2 regions of the Desulfofundulus sp. genome follow, and region 1 is predicted to be linked to the other one. Evidence: a T-box and tRNA genes for the amino acid it is inferred to sense, from the RefSeq annotation. Region 1 holds a T-box; the other holds one or more tRNA genes.
The links. The T-box of region 1 lies ahead of glyQ (glycine--tRNA ligase subunit alpha). A T-box ahead of a tRNA ligase gene usually reads a tRNA of that ligase, here a tRNA-Gly.
Positions count from the first base shown of each region.

Region 2: it has a tRNA-Gly gene. The T-box ahead of glyQ (glycine--tRNA ligase subunit alpha) is inferred to sense a tRNA for this amino acid. The anticodon was not compared.

Region 1 is NZ_JBNATZ010000151.1:531-6,230, forward strand. Features, by position in the region: gene recO (DNA repair protein RecO) at 1-787, shown strand, start outside; gene ACPLUI_RS09760 (DUF4342 domain-containing protein) at 848-1,297, shown strand; T-box leader at 1,427-1,645, shown strand; gene glyQ (glycine--tRNA ligase subunit alpha) at 1,800-2,666, shown strand; gene glyS (glycine--tRNA ligase subunit beta) at 2,715-4,805, shown strand; gene ACPLUI_RS09775 (helix-turn-helix transcriptional regulator) at 5,020-5,658, shown strand.
Region 2 is NZ_JBNATZ010000038.1:1,162-14,686, reverse strand. Features, by position in the region: partial or broken gene lonB (ATP-dependent protease LonB) at 1-730, opposite strand, end outside; gene clpX (ATP-dependent Clp protease ATP-binding subunit ClpX) at 889-2,139, opposite strand; gene clpP (ATP-dependent Clp endopeptidase proteolytic subunit ClpP) at 2,155-2,748, opposite strand; gene tig (trigger factor) at 2,807-4,126, opposite strand; gene upp (uracil phosphoribosyltransferase) at 4,412-5,050, opposite strand; gene ACPLUI_RS04140 (hypothetical protein) at 5,276-6,022, shown strand; gene ACPLUI_RS04135 (PadR family transcriptional regulator) at 6,289-6,672, shown strand; gene ACPLUI_RS04130 (GH3 auxin-responsive promoter family protein) at 6,703-8,406, shown strand; gene ACPLUI_RS04125 (MFS transporter) at 8,403-9,584, shown strand; tRNA gene ACPLUI_RS04120 (tRNA-Arg) at 9,900-9,976, opposite strand; gene ACPLUI_RS04115 (ATP-binding protein) at 10,119-11,048, opposite strand; tRNA gene ACPLUI_RS04110 (tRNA-Gly) at 11,142-11,215, opposite strand; gene ACPLUI_RS04105 (anion permease) at 11,324-12,349, opposite strand; gene ACPLUI_RS04100 (DUF47 domain-containing protein) at 12,548-13,162, shown strand; gene ACPLUI_RS04095 (metallophosphoesterase) at 13,219-13,525, opposite strand, start outside.

The DNA.
Region 1 (5,700 bases):
CACACGAATTTTGTCTATCCGGGCGGAAAGGGTGGGCCAGGTGAGGTTATACAAGGTCAGGGCGGTGGTTCTGAAATCCGTGAACATCCAGGAGGCCGACCAGTTATTAACTTTATTTTCCCTGGAAAAAGGGAAAATGAGAGTCATTGCTTACGGGGCGTGTAAGCCCACCAGCCGTAAACGGGGGGCGGTGCAACCCTTTTGCCATTCCCAATTTCTTCTCCGCCGGGGCAACGGTCTGGATACGGTAAGCCAGTGCGAACTGCTGGAGATGTTTCCGGAACTGCGCTGCCGCCTGGATAAGCTGAGCTATGCCGCTTATCTGACCGAGCTGGTGGACAGTATGACCGCCGAAGAAGAGCCGGGCGAAGCGATTTTTAAATTGTTGGTGGAAACGCTGCGTGTTTTGGGTAATGGAGATGGCGAATTGCTGGCCCGGGCCTTTGAAATAAAGCTGCTGACCATTCTTGGCTATCAGCCCTGTCTGGAAAGTTGTGTTTTATGCCGGGGACCCATTAAAGGCAGCAGGGTAGTTTTCAATGCCGGGGCCGGAGGTGTGGTCTGTGCTACCTGTGCCGGAAAAGAAGGGAACGGGTTGCTCTGTTGCCGGGGCACGGTGGATTTCCTGAAACTTCTGTTGCGCTGGGATCCCGGCAGACTCGGTCAGTTGCAGGCGGGGATGGCGATTCGCAGGGAGTTGAAGGAAGTACTGCGCTCCCATCTGGAGTACCACCTGGACAGGCGCATAAAATCCCCTCGTTTTCTGGAACTTCTGGAACATGTATAAACGGCCGGACTCCCGGGTTAAATAAGGTTAAATAAAAGAATCAGGGAGGACGGGCTGCACATGAACAGCGAGTTGGAAAAAATCGATCTGATCAGGTCTCGCCTGGGGGTGAGTTACAAGGAAGCCAAGGAGGCTCTTGATGCTTCCGGAGGTGATGTCGTACAGGCCCTTATTCGCCTGGAGGAAGAGAGGAAGCACATCACGGAAAAACTCCAGGATCGGGGGCAGGAATTTTTGGAGCACTTGAAGGAACTTTTTCACCGGAGCCAGGAAACTAAAATCAAGATAAAACAGGGGGACAGGACGGTCATGGAACTGCCCGCTCCCCTGGGGGCACTGGGTCTTGTGGGAACCCTGGCCAGCAGCCAGCTGGCTGTGCTGGGAGCCCTGGGTGCGGTTACGGCCATGGCCAGGAATTACACCCTGGAAATTGAACGTCCCGGTCGGGGTGATCAGCAAAATAAAGCTGAGGGGGAGCAGCAATATACCGAACCTGGGGGCCCTACGTAAGGGGGGGTGCGGAAAGATTCCGGCCTTCCCGCTGGCAAAGAATATGGCCAATGGGGATGCGACGACGGCAAACAGCGTTCCCGTTGACTTTAGCCCGCCAATTTGATAAATTAACATTGTTCAACAGAATATCCGGCGATGAGGGAAAGAGTAGCCGGGGGAGTTTTTACAGAGAGCCGGGAAAAGGTGGGAGCCCGGTAAAACGAACCCGTGTGAAAGGGGTTCCTGAGCGGCAGGAGGAAAGCCGCCGTATCAGGTGGCGGTGAGTAAAGCCTGCACCAAATGAGGGGGCCGCTCTTGTAGCGGCCAAACAGGGTGGAACCGCGGGAAGTACCTCCCGTCCCTGGCATGGTATGCCCGGGCGGGGGGTTTAAGTTTTTAAGCCCGCCTGCAAACTAACTATTTGACTTTGGGCCTCCGGGAAAAGGGCGGTTTAGTCTTGTTGCAGCCCCACCAGGGGAGTGTCCCTTGGAATAAAGGTGTTTCAGGGAGGAATGTCTACATGAACTTTCAAGACCTGATCCTGGCTTTAAACCGTTTTTGGGCCGGTCAAAACTGCATTATCCAGCAGCCTTACGATGTGGAAAAGGGTGCGGGTACCATGAATCCGGCTACTTTCTTGCGGGTTTTAGGGCCCGAACCCTGGCGGGTGGCCTATGTGGAGCCTTCCCGCCGGCCCACCGACGGCCGCTACGGAGAGAATCCCAACCGGCTGCAGCATTATTACCAGTACCAGGTGATCCTTAAACCCTCCCCCGATGATGTGGTGGAGGTATACCTTGAGAGTCTGGCGGCCATAGGGATCAACCCCCGGGAGCATGATATACGTTTTGTGGAGGATAACTGGGAATCCCCCACCCTGGGTGCCTGGGGTCTGGGCTGGGAGGTATGGCTGGACGGGATGGAGATCACCCAGTTCACCTATTTCCAGCAATGCGGGGGTCTGGAATGCCATCCCGTTTCTGCGGAAATCACTTACGGTTTGGAGCGTCTGGCCATGTTCATCCAGGGCAAGGATAATGTTTTTGACATCGAATGGGTCAACGGCCTGACATACGGAGATGTACACCACAGGGGCGAAGTGGAATATTCCCATTATAATTTTGAAGAGGCAGATACAGATATGCTTTTTAAGCTTTTCGAGATGTACGAAAGGGAAGCCCGGCGCATAGTAGAAAAGGGCCTGGTCCTGCCGGCGTACGATTACGTGCTCAAATGTTCCCATACCTTCAACCTCCTGGATGCCCGGGGCGCTATCAGCGTTACCGAGCGTACTGCTTTCATCCACCGGGTACGCAACCTGGCCCGCGCCTGTGCCGCGGCCTATGTGGCCCAGCGGGAGGAAATGGGTTACCCTCTTTTAAAATGACAACCGTTAAGTTACCGAATGAGAACTTATTATCGAGGGAGGACAGACATGCATACCCAGGATTTCTTACTGGAAATTGGTACGGAAGAAATACCGGCCCGGTTTTTGGACCCGGCCCTGGGACAATTGAAGGAACTGGCAGCAAATCTGTTGCGGGAGAACCGGCTGCCCTTTGGTGAAATTAAAACCTATGGCACGCCCCGGCGCCTGGCCCTCTATGTTCACGACCTGGGTGATGTGCAGGAGTCACTGGTCCAGGAAGTAAAAGGGCCGGCAGTTAAAGTGGCCTTCAATCCGGCCGGGGAGCCCACCCGTGCAGCCCTGGGTTTTGCGAAAAGCCAGGGGGTGGATGTTTCAGAGCTGGTGGTGAAAAACCTGGGTCCCGTCGAATACGTTTTTGCAGTGAAGCGTCAGGAGGGCCGGCCTGCAGCGGAAGTGCTTGCAGAGCTCTGCCCCTCTATAATTGCCGGCTTGCATTTCCCAAAACCCATGCGCTGGGGAGCTCTGGAGGTGCGTTTTGCCCGTCCCATTCGCTGGCTGGTCGCTCTCTACGGCGACCAGGTGATTGATTTCTCCTACGCGGGGCTGCGGTCCGGGCGGATTACATGTGGACACCGGTTTTTAAGTGAAGGCCCTCTGGAAATTCCCCATGCCGCTAAATATCTGGAGGTTATGGAGCGGGGCCGGGTTGTGGTGGACCCCGACCGGCGCCGGAAGATGATCTGGGACCAGGTACAGGAGCTGGCAGCTCGGGTTGGCGGTCGGGTGGAACCCGACGAAGAGCTTCTTTCCGAAGTGACCAACCTGGTGGAATATCCGGCAGCCCTATGCGGCAGCTTTGACGAAGCTTTTCTGCACCTGCCCGCAGAGGTTCTTGTTACGCCCATGCGCGAACACCAGCGTTATTTCCCCGTGCGTGATGCCACAGGTAAATTACTGCCCCGTTTTATCGCTGTCAGCAACGGCAACCAGGAGCACCTGGATATCGTCCGGGCCGGGAATGAAAAGGTGTTGCGGGCTCGCCTCGCCGATGCCGCCTTTTTCTGGAAAGAAGATCTGGCCACACCCCTGGCAGACCGGGTTGAGGCCTTAAAGAAGGTCGTCTGGCAGGAGAGTTTGGGTACGGTTTACGACAAGGTGGAACGCCTTATTGGCCTGTCCCGTTACCTGGCCCGTATTCTGGCCGCTGATGAAAAAGAAACAGAACACGTGCTGCGTGCGGCATACCTGGCCAAGGCCGACCTTGTGACCAGTATGGTTTACGAATTCCCCGAATTGCAGGGTGTTATGGGCCGGGAATATGCTCTGGCTTCCGGAGAGGACCCGGCAGTGGCCCGGGCTATTTACGAGCATTACCTGCCCCGTTTTTCAGGTGATGAGCTGCCGGTAAGCATGCCGGGGCGGATTTTGAGTCTTGCTGATAAGATGGATACCCTGGTGGGTTGTTTTGCCATCGGTATCGAACCCACGGGTTCCCAGGATCCTTACGGGTTGCGACGGCAAGCCCTCGGGGTATGTTATATCTGCCTGGAGGGTGAACTGATACTTTCCTTGCGCGGGTTGATTGAACAGGCCTACGAGCAGTACAGGGGGCGGGTTGAACTAAAACTGGGTAGGGAACAGGTTGTTTCCCACTTGATGGACTTCTTTGCCCAGCGTCTGAAAGGGATTTTTGCCGACCGGGGATTGTCTTACGATACGGTGGAGGCTGTGCTGGCGGTCGGTCTTGATGATCTAACCGGTGCCTGGCAGCGTGCCCGGGCACTGGAAGCCTTTCGCGCCGAACCTCATTTTGAAGCAGTACTCACTGCTTTTACCCGTGCCTACAACCTGTCCCGCAGACACGGTTCCACGACAGTCGACCCGGCTGCCCTTGTACATCCCGCGGAAGTGGCCCTGTATGAAAAATTGAAAGAAGTTCATAGGGAGGTTGGCCGGAACCTGGCCGCCCGGGATTACCGGGGGGCGCTGGCAGCCATGGCTTCCCTGCGGCCGGGTGTTGATCAGTTTTTTGACGCTGTCATGGTCATGGTGGACGACGAAAGGATCAGGAACAACCGTTTGAGCCTGCTCAAAGGAGTGGCCACCCTGGCCCTGGAGGTGGCCGACCTGAGCAAACTGGTCGCTTCACCGGCCTGAATATTCTGGTGCCGGTGGGGCTGCCTCTTACAAGCATGGACCGTGGTCAACGTTTTAAACGGTTGATCAATATTTACCCGGGCAGGAACTAAATTGTATACATGAATTTTAATTCCCGTGCAGAAGGGAAATGTTAAAGGAATATATAATATATATAATTGGGGTCATAAGGTTGATTAGTATAGCATAATTGCTCTTTTAAGGGGCGATGAAATTGGAACTTTCCAAGCGACAGGAAGCCATTCTGGAGATTGTCAAAAAGGAAGGTCCCATTACCGGTGAGCAGATTGCCGAGCGCCTCTCCCTCACCCGGGCCACCTTGCGTCCCGATATGGCTATTTTGACCATGGCCGGCCTTTTGGAGGCCCGGCCCCGGGTGGGCTACTATTACAGCGGCAAGACACCGAACAAGGTGATTGCCGAAAAGCTCCACCGCATCAAGGTGGGAGAAGTAAAGTCCGTGCCTGTAGTGGTGTCGGAGCATTGCTCGGTGTATGATGCGGTGGTAACCATGTTCATTGAGGACGTGGGGACACTCATTGTGGTCCGGGAGGGAGGGATTCTGGAGGGAGTTATCTCGCGTAAGGATCTCTTGAAGATTACCCTGGGGGGACAGGATATCCATAAATTGCCCGTGGGTGTGGTCATGACCCGGATGCCCAATGTCATTACCGTCGGCCCTGAGGATTCGGTTTGGCTGGCAGCTAAAAAATTAATTACCCACGAAGTGGATGCCCTGCCCGTAGTACGTCCGGTTGAGGGGGGCGACAAAAATAAGGACCTCGAGGTTATCGGTCGCCTGAGCAAAACTAATATTACTCGCCTCTTTGTTGAGCTGGGAGAAGGAAACTAAGGGGGAGGTAACCATTACCACGACGAGTAATACACACCCGGT
Region 2 (13,525 bases), on a different contig from region 1:
GGAAATCCGCAGGCAGGCCATTTTGAAAGATATCGTGGATGTGGCTGGGAATGTTGGGATCTTCGGAATTGTAATAGGCGCTTTCCAAAAGGACCCTGCGGTCTTCCATGACCTTGAGCAGCTTGTTCATCTGAATCGGGTGAAGTTCGCCAATCTCATCGATAAAGAGTATCCCGCCATGGGCCCTGGTCACAGCACCGGGTTTGGGTTGGGGTATGCCCGCCATACCCATGGGTCCGGCCCCCTGGTAGATGGGGTCGTGCACCGAGCCGATCAGGGGGTCGGCAATTCCCCGCTCGTCAAAACGGGCCGTGGTAGCATCAACTTCAACAAACTTTGCATTTTCCTTGAAAGGGGAATGGGGATTCTTTTTGGCCTCCTCAAGCACCAGCCTGGCAGCAGCCGTCTTACCCACCCCGGGCGGCCCGTAGATAATAACATGCTGAGGATTGGGGCCGCAAAGGGCCGCCCGCAGTGAGCGCAAGCCCTCTTCCTGGCCAATAATCTCTTCGAACTTGCTGGGCCTGGTTTTTTCAGCCAGAGGCTCGGTGAGGGAAATAGACCGCAAACGCTGCAGCTTTTCTATTTCCCTGCGGGATTCCCGCTCCACGGCTGTCCTGTTGCCCTGCTGGGCCTTCAGAAGGTTCCAGAAGTAAAGGCCGATGATTACTCCGAAGAAAACCTGGACAAAAGTGATAAAGCTACCCACTCCCCCGGGAAATTCTGCCACGGTCATGCCTCCTTGCCTCTATTACTTGGCAGGATCTATTATTGCCTTTTTATGCATCTAAAAAACACCGCCACCCTATTTTTCACAGCATACCCCAACGAAAAAAAGCACACGTCCAAGTCACGTGTGCTTCCAACCGGTAATCCGTCTCCCGGTGATTACGCCGTTTCTTCCTTCTTCTTCTTGCGGTCCACGGCCACCACCAGGGGTTTATCCTTTTTCAGGATGGTGTCCCTGGTGATGATCACCCTGGCGATATCTTCCCGGGAGGGAATCTCGTACATCACATCCAGCATGATGTCTTCCAGAATGGCACGCAGCCCCCGCGCCCCGGTGTTGCGCTTGAGAGCTTCCTGGGCCACCGTCCGCAGGGCGTCTGGATGAAACTCAAGGCTCACCCCATCCAGCTCGAACAGCTTTTCATACTGCTTGACCAGGGCATTCTTGGGCTCGGTCAGGATGCGAATGAGGGCTTCCTCATCCAGGGCATCCAGGGTGACGATAATGGGCAAGCGGCCCACAAACTCGGGGATAAGACCGTATTTAAGCAGGTCTTCAGGTAGAATGTGGCTCAAGATTTCCCCAATCTTCTGGTCACGCTTGCTCTGGATTTCGGCCCCAAAGCCCAGGCCCTTCTTCCCGATGCGGTTCTGGATGATCTTTTCGATACCGTCAAAGGCACCACCGCAGATAAACAGGATGTTGGTGGTATCCAGCTGGATGAACTCCTGGTGGGGGTGCTTGCGGCCACCCTGGGGCGGCACGCTGGCAACAGTGCCCTCCAGGATCTTTAAAAGAGCCTGCTGAACACCCTCGCCGGACACGTCCCGGGTAATGGACGGGTTTTCCGACTTGCGGGCGATCTTGTCAATTTCGTCAATGTAGACGATGCCCTTTTCCGCTTTCTCCACATCGTAATCAGCCGCCTGGATGAGTTTCAACAGGATGTTTTCCACGTCCTCACCCACATAACCGGCCTCAGTCAGAGATGTGGCGTCAGCAATGGCAAAGGGTACATTGAGCAACCGGGCCAGGGTCTGGGCCAGCAGGGTTTTACCGCAGCCCGTCGGCCCCAGCATGATAATGTTGCTCTTCTGCAGTTCCACATCGTCTATCTTGCCACCCAGGTTGATACGCTTGTAGTGGTTGTAAACCGCCACGGCCAGGGTTTTCTTGGCCTGCTCCTGGCCGATGACGTACTGGTCCAGTATTTCTTTAATTTCCTTGGGCTTGGGAATATCCCCCAGGTCAAGCCCAAGGTCCTCGCTCAGTTCCTCTTCAATAATTTCATTGCAAAGCTCAATACACTCATCACAAATGTAGACCCCAGGACCGGCCACCAGTTTTTTGACCTGGTCCTGAAGCTTGCCGCAAAAGGAGCACTTGAGCTGACCTTTGTCGTTAAACATGGCTAAACACCTCTTTTATTTTGGCTTCCGGTAATTCAACACCTCATCGATGATACCATATTCTTTTGCTTCCTCAGCTGACATAAAGAAATCACGCTCGGTATCTTTGGCAATTTTTTCCCTCGACTGGCCGGTATGTTTGGCCAGCAGCTCGTTAAGGATATCTTTTATGCGAAGGATTTCCCGGGCATGAATCTCAATTTCCGTGGCCTGACCCTGCACCCCGCCCAGAGGCTGGTGCAGCATGATACGAGCGTAAGGTAGTGCATAACGCTTGCCCTTGGCCCCGGCAGCCAGCAAGAAGGAGCCCATGCTGGCGGCCTGGCCCAGGCAGATGGTGGAAACATCCGGTTTGATATACTGCATGGTATCGTAAATGGCGAGCCCGGCAGTAACGATTCCGCCGGGAGAATTGATATAAAAATGGATATCTTTTTCGGGATCTTCAGCCTCCAGGAAGAGCATCTGGGCAATAACCAGGTTGGCCACATGGTCGTCTATGGGTCCACCGATAAAAATTATCCGGTCTTTTAAAAGGCGTGAATAAATATCATATGCCCGCTCACCGCGGTTGGTTTGTTCAACGACAATCGGAACCAGGGTCGACATCGTAACGTTACCTCCTGCGTAAAGGATGGATTTTCATTCGAGCGTTCACCACGGGAAATTACTCCGCTGCTGTTTGCTGCCCGTCTTGAGCAACTATCCTGGCATGGTCAACCAGAAACTGGATTACCTTTTCCCGCACCAACCCGGTTATGACCGCCTCCAGCTGCCCCTGACCTTCCACCACTTTACGCACTACCTCAGGGTCCTGCTGCATTTCCTTAGCCATGCGCTCAATTTCGGCCTGTATTTCTTCCTCGGTGACGGTGATGTTTTCAGCCCTGGCGATGGCATCCAGCACCAGCATGGTCTTCAGGCTCTCCTGGGCATCCGGGCGGAGGCGTTCTTCCATATCCTCCATGGTGCTGTTCGAATACTTCAGGTAGTTTTCAAGAGTAAGGCCCTGAACCATCAAGCGCCGTTCCAGGCTTTGAAGCATTTCCGCCAGACGGGTCTTGATCATTTCTTCGGGGATATCGACCTGCGCATTTTCCACCGCTTTCTTGAGGACAGCCTGCCTGATTTCTGCTTTTGCCCTGTTTTCAGCAGCTTGTTTTAATTTATTCTCCAGGTCCGCCCTTAATTCCTCCAGGGTATCAAATTCGCTTACGTCCTTGGCAAACTCGTCATCCAGTGGAGCTAGTTCCCTGCGCCTGATGGCCTTCACAGTGACGGTGAATACTGCTTCCTTTCCCGAGAGCTCCGGCCTGGGATAGTCCTCGGGAAAACGAGCCGTAATTTCCCTGGTTTCATTGATGGACATCCCAACCAGCTGTTCCTCAAAACCGGGAATTAAACCGGCATTCCCAACCTCCAGCGTGTAATCGGTAGCCTGCCCCCCTTCAAACGGTTCGCCGTCAACACGGCCTTCAAAATCAATGGTGACAAAATCCCCTTGCTGCACCGTACCCTCGTCAAGGCTTACCAGCTTGGCATGACGGTTCTGCAGCCGTTCCAGTTCCTTCTGGACATCTTCAGGTGTGACTTCCGTACCTGGTTGGGTTACTTCCAACCCCTTATACTGACCCAGTTCTACTTCAGGTTTTACCACAACCCTGGCCTTGAACACCACCGGCTTACCCTCTTCCACCTGGACAAGTTCCAGCTGGGGCTGGGCCACCGGCTCGATACCCGTATCCTGTACCGCTTTAAAATAAGCCTCCGGAATAAGGATTTCCACTGCTTCATCCAGCAATGCCTGTTTGCCGATATGCCGCTCCAGGATAATCCGGGGAGCTTTACCAGGCCGGAAACCGGGCACGTTGACCTTCCTGGCCAGTTTCCGGTAGGCTTTATCCATTGCCTGGGAAAATTGATCGGCATCTACCTCTACTTCCAGTAAAACAGTGTTTTTCTCTATCCTTTCCGCGTTAGCTTTCATCTATGCTCCCCCTTATAACAGCTTTTTAGCAACACCAGATTTAACCCCTTTTAACCCTTTTTGCCATATACAGGTCGAACATTACTATAGTGTAACCATTTTTTCAGGTAAATACTTAATTCTACGGTTGAAGGATATTTCCTCCAGAAAGAAAGACCTTTTACCTCCCAGCCCCCAAAAAATTTACGGTAAAATTCGCACCGGAAAAGTCTTTCCTGGCCTGATATATGCGCCGTACACTAGTAAGGTATTTTACCTGAAGAGAGCAAAAACTGCAATACCAAATTATGTTAAAAAGAGCCTGTCTCCCGCATCTCCCAGGCCGGGTACAATATAACCAGAGTCGTTTAAAACCGGGTCTATGGAAGCGGTCACGATCCGGATACCCGGGAATCCCCGGACAACCCGTTCTATCCCGGGTTCCACGGCAAACGCGCAAACGAGGGTCACTTTGTCGCTCGAGCAACCGGCTTCACGCAACAACTCCAGAACTTTTACGCTGGTGTTACCAGTCGCCAGCATGGGGTCCAGTATAAATACATGGTCGTACTCAAACGCATTACCGGGCACTGAACTCAGGTAAACCCTCGCTTCCAGTGTATCGTGGTCCCTGGCCACGCCCACGTGGGCGACCCCGGCTTTGGGCAGGAATTCAAAGAAACTGTCCACAAAACCCAGGCCTGCCCGCAGCACCGGGACCAGAAGACACCTGGCGGAGTCCACTTCCTCAACCCGGGCTTCCACACCCAGGGGTGTAACCACGGTGGTTTCCCTGGTGGGCAGGTGACGGGTCGCCTCCACGGCCAGCACGAGGCCCAGCTCTCGCAAAGCCCTGCGAAAGAGCTCGGTACCGGTTTCCCGGTCCCGCAGAGTCCGGAGCCGGTCGCTGACCAGGGGATGCTTGACCAAAATCACGGAATTCACTTTTCCCCCTCCTGCAACAGGATCAGTTATACAAGTATGCTGAATAACTACGCTATATTATTCACCGTTTTTCTGTAACCCCGTGGCACCTTTTCCTGCCACGCTTTAATTATACCATGGGAGCAAATGTTTGGGGACATACACATACACAAAGATATGTCTTGACTCAGAATCTCTCAAATGTTACATTCTTACCGATTAAAGATAAAAAGGAGACAGAGGAAAATGTCTGAAGATATAAGGGAATACCTCGAACCAGTTTTTATTAAAGCCAGAAACCTCCCTGAAGCCTGGTACCTGCTCTTAAAAAAGCTCTTCGAAATTGACGCCTACACATACTTCCCCGAGTGGGGCGGCGGCGCAGATGAGCAGGGCCGGTGCGACAACAGCCGGCGTGAATTCGACTTCCTGGTGTGCCAGATCACGCACCCCTGGGAGCGGCCGCTCTGCGATATCCTGCCGCCAGGACTGGGCATTCCGGCACCCCCTACCACGATGGACAAGATCGAGGAATACTTTGCCACCTACATCCTGAACCCGTACAGATCAGAAAACGAGTCTTACACCTACGGAGAGCGCATCTGCCAGCAGGTGGACGACCTGATCCGTTACTACCGCACTTATGGTTTCGACCACGTCAAAGGGTGTATAGAAGTAGCTTCCCCTGCCGACCTGGCCAGAGGGAAGTCCCTGCCGTGCCTCAGGCTGATTGACACCAAAATCCGCCTGGACAGAAAGGCGGGGGTCTACCGGCTGCATTTTTATGTTTACTTCAGGGCGTGGGATTTGTGGGGTGGTTTTCCGGTAAACATGGGCGGTCTGCAGTTGTTCAAAGAGTGGTTGATCGAACAAATAGGACCTCACCCCAAGACAGGCATCCCCCTGGAAGACGGAGAGATGATCGTCATGTCCAAGAGTCTCAATGTGCGCGGTCACATGGAGCCCTACGCTCGCGCCAGGGTCGGCCTGTAAAGTTACACAGGGGCGAACATACCCACTAGTCTGAAAACCCGGGATGGACCAGGACCAGCCCGGGTTTTTGTTTTATGTAGATTTCAAGAAACCGCTGTTAACCGTAAAGGAACACATGTCCGAGCAAACTACTTGGGGGATATTTAGTAATGTATTTCGTGATCAAAAGTTGGCTAATTGACTACTTCTTTATTATGATATATATTATCGTTAACGATACTTTATTGAAAGGAGGGAGTCAGGGGGGTTTTTAAAACCCTTTTATTATGGATCCTGATACCAACAGAACTTATAACGAACTGGTCGACCTTTCTAAATTGTGTGGCGGCTTGTTTCTCAAGGGATTATTGCCCTTTTATGTCCTTTGTTTATTGTCCAAAGAAAAAATGTATGGAAAACAAATTATGGACCGGATAATGGAGATGACCAGGGGAAACTGGAAACCTTCCCCGGGCTCCATTTACCCCATGCTTCAGAAAATGGAAAGGATGGGTCTTATCTCTCAAAGTACAGATCCTGCAAGAGGATTGGTCAGAGTTTATGAACTGACTGCCCGGGGCAGACAGGTATACCTGGACATGAGAGAGGAGATCAAGCCCCGGCTGGCCAAAACGATTGAAGTTCTACGTCTCCACCTGGCAGAAATCTAACTTTCAACTGACCACGGAGGATGTGACACAATGTCTGCTGTTCAACGCATACTTGGTTTGGCCATGAATACCGCAGCTGAAATTTATACAAGAAAATTTGAAACGGATACCATAAACGCAGTTGCAGTCAACGAAAAGGTTCTAAAAAGGATATTACATTTAAACCGTGATTCCGCATACGGTCGCCTCCACAAGTTCCAGGCCATAAGTAATGTCAAGGAATATAAGCAAAGAGTACCCTTAACTACCTACAACGATTATGAACCTTACATTGAAAGAATGGCCACTGGTGAGAAAAACGTCCTGACTTCGCTCCCGGTAATATATTTTGGTTTGAGTTCCGGAACCACGGGCAGGCAAAAGTTAATACCCGTCACCTCTGTGAGCAGGAAATTGGTCAACACCCATATGATGCTGCTGACCCAGGGTATATTGCACCGTTCGATACCGGGTCACCGCAGCGACCGGAGAGGATTACTATTAATGAATTCGGCCAGGAACGGCTCAACCAGCGGAGGAATCCCGGTCGGTGCGGCAACTTCGAGCGGAATGGCTTCCATGAAAGCGATCACACCTTACCTGTGGACTTCACCTCCTGAAATTTTAGAGTTAACCGACCAGCGAACAGCACTGTATTTACACCTGCTTTTTGCGCTCAGGGAAAAAGAACTCGGTTTTATCAACGCACCTTTCCCATCATCGATACTCCACCTGTTCCGTGTTCTGGAAGAAGAATGGTCCAATTTAACTGCCGACCTGGCAAAAGGGAGCCTCAGCAAACACCTGAATTTGGAACCGGAAATCAGGGCAGCGCTTCAGAAACGACTGCTGCCCGACCCCGGCCGGGCTGAACAACTGGCCTCAGAGATTAGCAGGGGGATGACAGGCATAGCTTTACGTCTGTGGCCCCGGATGCAGTATATCTGCTGCGTGGCCGGGGGAAGCTTCAAAATTTATATGGACAAACTTCAACTATACATCGGGCAACTACCCGTTTATTCAGCTGTTTATAGTGCTACCGAAGCCATGGTGGGTATAGCCATCAGGCCCGGCGAGACCAGTTATGTGCTTACACCCCGGACCGCTTTTTTTGAATTCATTCCGGCAGACCAGCTTGATAAATCAAATCCGGCCACACTCAATCTTAACCAGCTGGAACCGGGACAAAGTTACGAGGTTGTGGTTACCAACTATGCGGGATTGTATCGCTACAGGCTTGGAGACATAATCAAGGTGACGGGTTATTTCAACAACAGCCCGGTCATTGAATTTTTACACAGAAAAGGGCAGTTACTCAACCTGGCGGGGGAAAAAACCCTGGAAGAGGCAGTCTATTGCGCACTAGGAAAGGCTGCCAGACAATGGGGCTGTGTCCTGGTGGATTATACCACAGCGCTCGACCTTGACACGTCACCCGGAAGATACGTGTTCTTTGTTGAAGTTCTCAATCCCGAAGGATTAACGGATATGACACAATGCCGGGACGTTCTGGAAAAAGCACTAGAAGAGGCCAATCCAAGGTACGGAGCCAACCTTAAGGCCGGGCGTATAGGCAACCTGTCATTACGGGTGGTTAAGCCGGGTACTTTTCAAGAACTCCAGCAAAGACTCATAGCAAAGGGTGCTTCCATGAACCAGGTGAAAGTTCCAAGGCTGGTCGAAGACCAGAAATTACTCCAATTTTTATCCCGTTCCGTTATAAATTCAAAATGCGAACAGGGGTTGGCGCAATGAGCAAAAACATCGGACCGGTGACAATCCTTTTTATTACCTTGTTCCTGGTAATGGCAGGTTTTGGCATCGTCATCCCGATTTTCCCCTTTATGATTGTCAAACTGGGTGGAGGACCCGCCACCCTGGGATTCTTTATGGCTACCTATTCTTTGATGCAATTTATTTTTGCTCCTTTGTGGGGCAGGCTGTCCGACCGCATCGGCAGGAGACCGTTTTTGCTAATGGGTTTGAGCGGATACGGAATTACGTTTATATTGTTTGGTTTGGCCTCGAAACTATGGATGATGTTTGCTATCAGAATACTCTCCGGCATTATTTCATCGGCCACCCTGCCCACAGCCATGGCCTACATTGCTGACAAAACCAGCGGTGAAGAAAGGTCCCGGGGTATGGGCATGATGGGCGCAGCCATGGGACTGGGCATGATTGCAGGCCCGGCTATAGGAGGCTGGTTGGGCCATTACAACTTCACCCTGCCCTTTTTCGTAGCCGGAGGATTGGCCATCTTGAACCTGCTTTTTGCCATTTCCTTTCTACCCGAGTCTCTTGAAAAGCGCGGTCCCAGCAAAGCTACAGGCAGGGACAGGATTACCCTGAACGTTTTGAAAAACCCTCTTCTGGTAATTTTTGTTCTCGGCTTCGTACTGTACTTCACCATGTCGATGTTCGAAGCAACGTTTGCTTTATTTGCGGCCCAAAAAGCCGGTTTCGGCCCCAGAGAAGTCGGAGTCCTCTTCGCTATTCTCGGCTTGACCGGCGTTGCCGTTCAGGGAGGGCTGCTTGGCAAGCTGGCTAAAAGGTTCGGTGACGTTAATCTGATCAGAACAGGTATGCTCGTCTCATCCCTCGGCATGTTACTTATTTTAACGACTTCCAACAGGTTATTGCTGATTCTGAACGCCGCAATCTTCAATACAGGCACCTCTTTACTCGGACCAAGCGCTTCCAGCCTATTGTCTAAAAATGCATCAGGCAGGCAGGCGAGCGCTATGGGACTGATGCAGTCGTCCAACAGCCTCGGCCGGATACTGGGACCGGTGGCTGGTGGTGCATTATATGACCTCCATATGAATGTGCCGTATTTTTCGGGCGCTGCGATTATGTTGCTGACGGCTGCGGCCACATGGTTTAAAATAGCCAGCTTCGAACCCCCCAAGCTTGTCGAACAGACCCGTTGAACAGCTTTAAAACCGGAAGCAACCTTTAAAAAGCAATCCGACTAAACCCAACGGGCGGCAAGATGATCAGCTCACCGCTCCGGGCAGCAGGCCGCACTGACCGGCCTGCTGTCGGCCCAAATTAACAGTTTCTTATTTCCCGCCAAAGGGTAGCGGCTCTCCATGTTTTTTCAGACTCTCGATGTACCCTCTTATGGCGTCCTCAGCCATTGCCTCCGGGTTGAGTTTGGCTATTCTGGCACAAAAAACCCTCCTCGTCAGAAACAACGGATTTCTCGAGGAGGGTCAGTCCGTAAACCTTTGATTTTTCTTACATGGCGTCCCAGGAGGGATTCGAACCCCCGACCCACGGATTAGAAGTCCGTTGCTCTGTCCAGCTGAGCTACTGGGACATCACCGGGGGCGGCTGGCTTTTTGCCCGCCCCCATTGATTTGTAGCGACTATATTATACTATAGAAGCACCAAACCGGCAACAGCCTGTAACTCTCTTTTTACAGGCTCCCCACAACCCTGCCCAACAAAGGGGGTCACGCCTACACTTGCGAAACCTGGGGCTGACTCAAGGGGTTGATACCGGCCTTCTGCATCAGCCGGCAAAAGAGGCAGGTATCTGCCGTGGTCGGCTGACCGCACAGGGAACAGTCTTTTAATTCCACCGGTTCACCGGTAAAATTCCTGCGCCCCCTCTCCCAGAAACCGAAAAGGAATCTCCTCTTGGTGCCGGGCATTTTATCTTCCAGAGAATTAACCAGGTCTTTATAGACTAAAGATGTTGCCCCCCGGGCCAGAGGGCAGTCTCCGGCCCAAAATTCAATACCCTTCACACGGCAGTACATCTCCGTTTCCTGTTCACCCAGCCGCACCAGCGGTTTAATGCGCGCGGGGAGGCGGGGGTGCGTGGAAGGCAGGCAGGGATACTGGCGCGCCAGGTAACCTTCCTGCCAGCTGAACAAATTGCTTAGCAATGCCGCCGTCTCATCGTCCAGGTTATGCCCCGTTGCCACCACCCGGTAGCCTTTTTGTTGTACCACCATGTTCATCAGGTACCTTTTAACCGTACCACAGACTGAACAGCTAACCCGGCGGGTGCGCCGAACGATTTCCTCCATATTCGTGCCGTACGTATCCACCAGGGAGAGGACGTACAGCCGCGCTCCCCGGACGGCGGCAAACTTCTCACAAACCAGCCGGGATTTCCTTGAATATTCTCCTATACCCAGGTCGATGTGCAACCCGTCAGCCTCGTAGCCCAGTGACAGAAGGGCATCCCAGAGGGCCATGCTGTCCTTGCCGCCCGATACGGCGACCAGCACCTGCTGACCCCCCGCCATCATTTTATATTTTTCAACGGCCCTGCCAACCTGCCTTAAAAAGTATTCGATAAAGTGTTCTTCGCAAAAAGCTGCATTGGTCGACTTCAGATCGATGACCGGTTCCCCTTTGCATTTCACACAGCGCCGCATTTCAAACACCCTCCTTCCCTGTAGACAGCGTGGAAAGATGGGGAACTCTCAGCAGCACCGGCGCGGTTCGGAAAATCAGGTATTATCAATAATTGGAGCGGGTGATGGGAATCGAACCCACGTACCCGGCTTGGAAGGCCGGTGCTCTACCATTGAGCTACACCCGCTCGCAAAGAAAAGCTTCAGTTGTCATCAGCAAATAATATTATAACGGAAAGATAGGCGGAAGTCAAAACAATTATCAGGAAAAACAGGGAGATAAAAGGGACGGCCCGCTACAGTAGAACTGCTGCCGCCAGCCTGCCTATCCCCGCACAAACCCCGTAGGATAATCCTGCCAGGAGGGCAGTAACCGGCAGCGTCACCAGCCAGGCTGTCACGATTTTCTGGGCTGTCCCCCACTTGACCGTGGAAAAACGCCTGGCCGTACCCACACCGATGACCGAAGAGGAAATGACATGGGTGGTACTCACGGGGAGCTTTAAAAATGTAGCCCCCAGGATCACCAGGGCTGAACTCAAGTCGGCGGAAAAACCACTACCCGGGTCCAGCTTGATGATACGCGTACCCACAGTTTTAATGATCCTCCAGCCACCCACCGAAGTGCCCAGCGCCATGGCCAGGGCGGCGGAGAGCTTGACCCAAACCGGAATGTGAAGCGAGTTTTGAAACCCGCCGGCCACCAGGGCGAAGGTAATGATACCCATGGTTTTCTGGGCATCGTTGGTGCCGTGGGAAAAGGCCTGGAAAGCAGCGGTAAAAACCTGTAGTATGCGGAAGCGGCGGTTAATCCGGTGAGGAACAGAGTAGTGGAAAATCACCTTGATGAGGGTCATGATGGTAAAACCGGCAACAACAGCCAGCAGCGGTGACAGGATCAGGGCTTCCAGAATGCTGATGAAACCATGAAAATTAACTGCCGAAAAACCTGCTGATGTAATCACCGCACCGGTCAAAGAACCAATCAGGGCGTGGGAGGAACTGCTGGGCAGGCCGTAGTACCAGGTGAACAGGTTCCAGATACTGGCCGCTATAAGAGCAGCCAGCACAACTACCATCCCGTTGCTCAGGCTCAAGGGGTCAGCTATTTTCCCGCCGATAGTCTTTGCCACACCCGTGAAGGTCATGGCCCCTATGAAGTTCATCACGGAAGCCAGGACGATCGCCGTCCGCGGCCTCAAAGCCTTGGTGGAAATGGAAGTGGCGATGGCGTTGGCTGTATCGTGAAAACCGTTGATAAAGTCAAAGGTGAGTGCCAGGAGAATTACCAAAACAATCAGCGCCAAGTGACTGTCAAACACCCGGCATTTCTCCTTTCTCCATTATGGGCTGGACAGGTCCTCCCTAAGTATATTAACATTGATCTCCGCAGAGATTTGTTAAAAATCTGTTAAATTTAATCTTTCCTGTCACTACAAATCGATCCCTCTGGACTTTTGAACATTATAACGTTTAAAATATAAGGAAAAAGACGGAGGTAACTGGAGGCAAATTTTTCTATGATTTTAAAACGCAGGCAAGATGTTTTTTTTGAACACTTCATCCTGATTGTGAAGAATTTGAAAGAGGCTGCCAGGCTTTTCCGGGAAAACGTCGAACTCCTGGAGGATACTGAAAGCTATGCGGAAAACATCAAGCTCCTGGAAGACCGGGGCGACGAGTACACCCATACCATCTTCAAAGCATTAAACCAGACCTTCATAACCCCGTTGGAACGGGAAGACATTATGCTGCTCACAGTAAAGCTGGACGACGTCCTCGACGGGATGGAAGCCTGCTCGGACCTGCTGGACATATACCGGATTAAAGAACCAGACCCATACATGCGCCTGTTCGCCCGGATCGTGGAAAACTGCATGGATGAGATTGTGGAAGCGGTTCAGCTGCTGGCCGACAAAAAATTAAATGAAATCCACCGCCACACCTTCCGTATCAACGACCTGGAGAAAGAGGCCGACCAGCTCTACCGCGAGAGTTTGCAGGTCCTCTTCCACGAAAATAACGACCTGAAAAAGATTATCCAATTTAAAGAAATCTACGAAAAAATGGAATCCATTCTTGACTGCTGTGAAGATGTGGCCAACGTTCTGGAAGGCATCATAATGCGCAGCTAAAACTTTTAAAAACCCCCGGCTGCCACCGCCGCCGGGGTTACATTTTTGTGGTCCTTTTACCGCTGGGGGCCAAAACTCGCTTTAACTTCCCGCCCTTCAATGATCAGAAGGCCGCACCCGGGTCCCTGTTGTCCCCGGGGGTCATAGACGCTGCCCGGGTTGAAAAATAAAATACCTTCGTGCTCCTGGCAGTAACGGACGTGGGTATGTCCAAAAACCACCACATCTACCCGCAGTTCAAGGGCGCGGTACAGAAGTTTTTGCAGTGAGGAATGCACGTGGTAAAGGTGGCCGTGGGTCAGGAACACCTTTTTTCCGGCCAGTTCCAGCACCTCTTCCCCCGGCCCACCTTTGGGGAAGTCG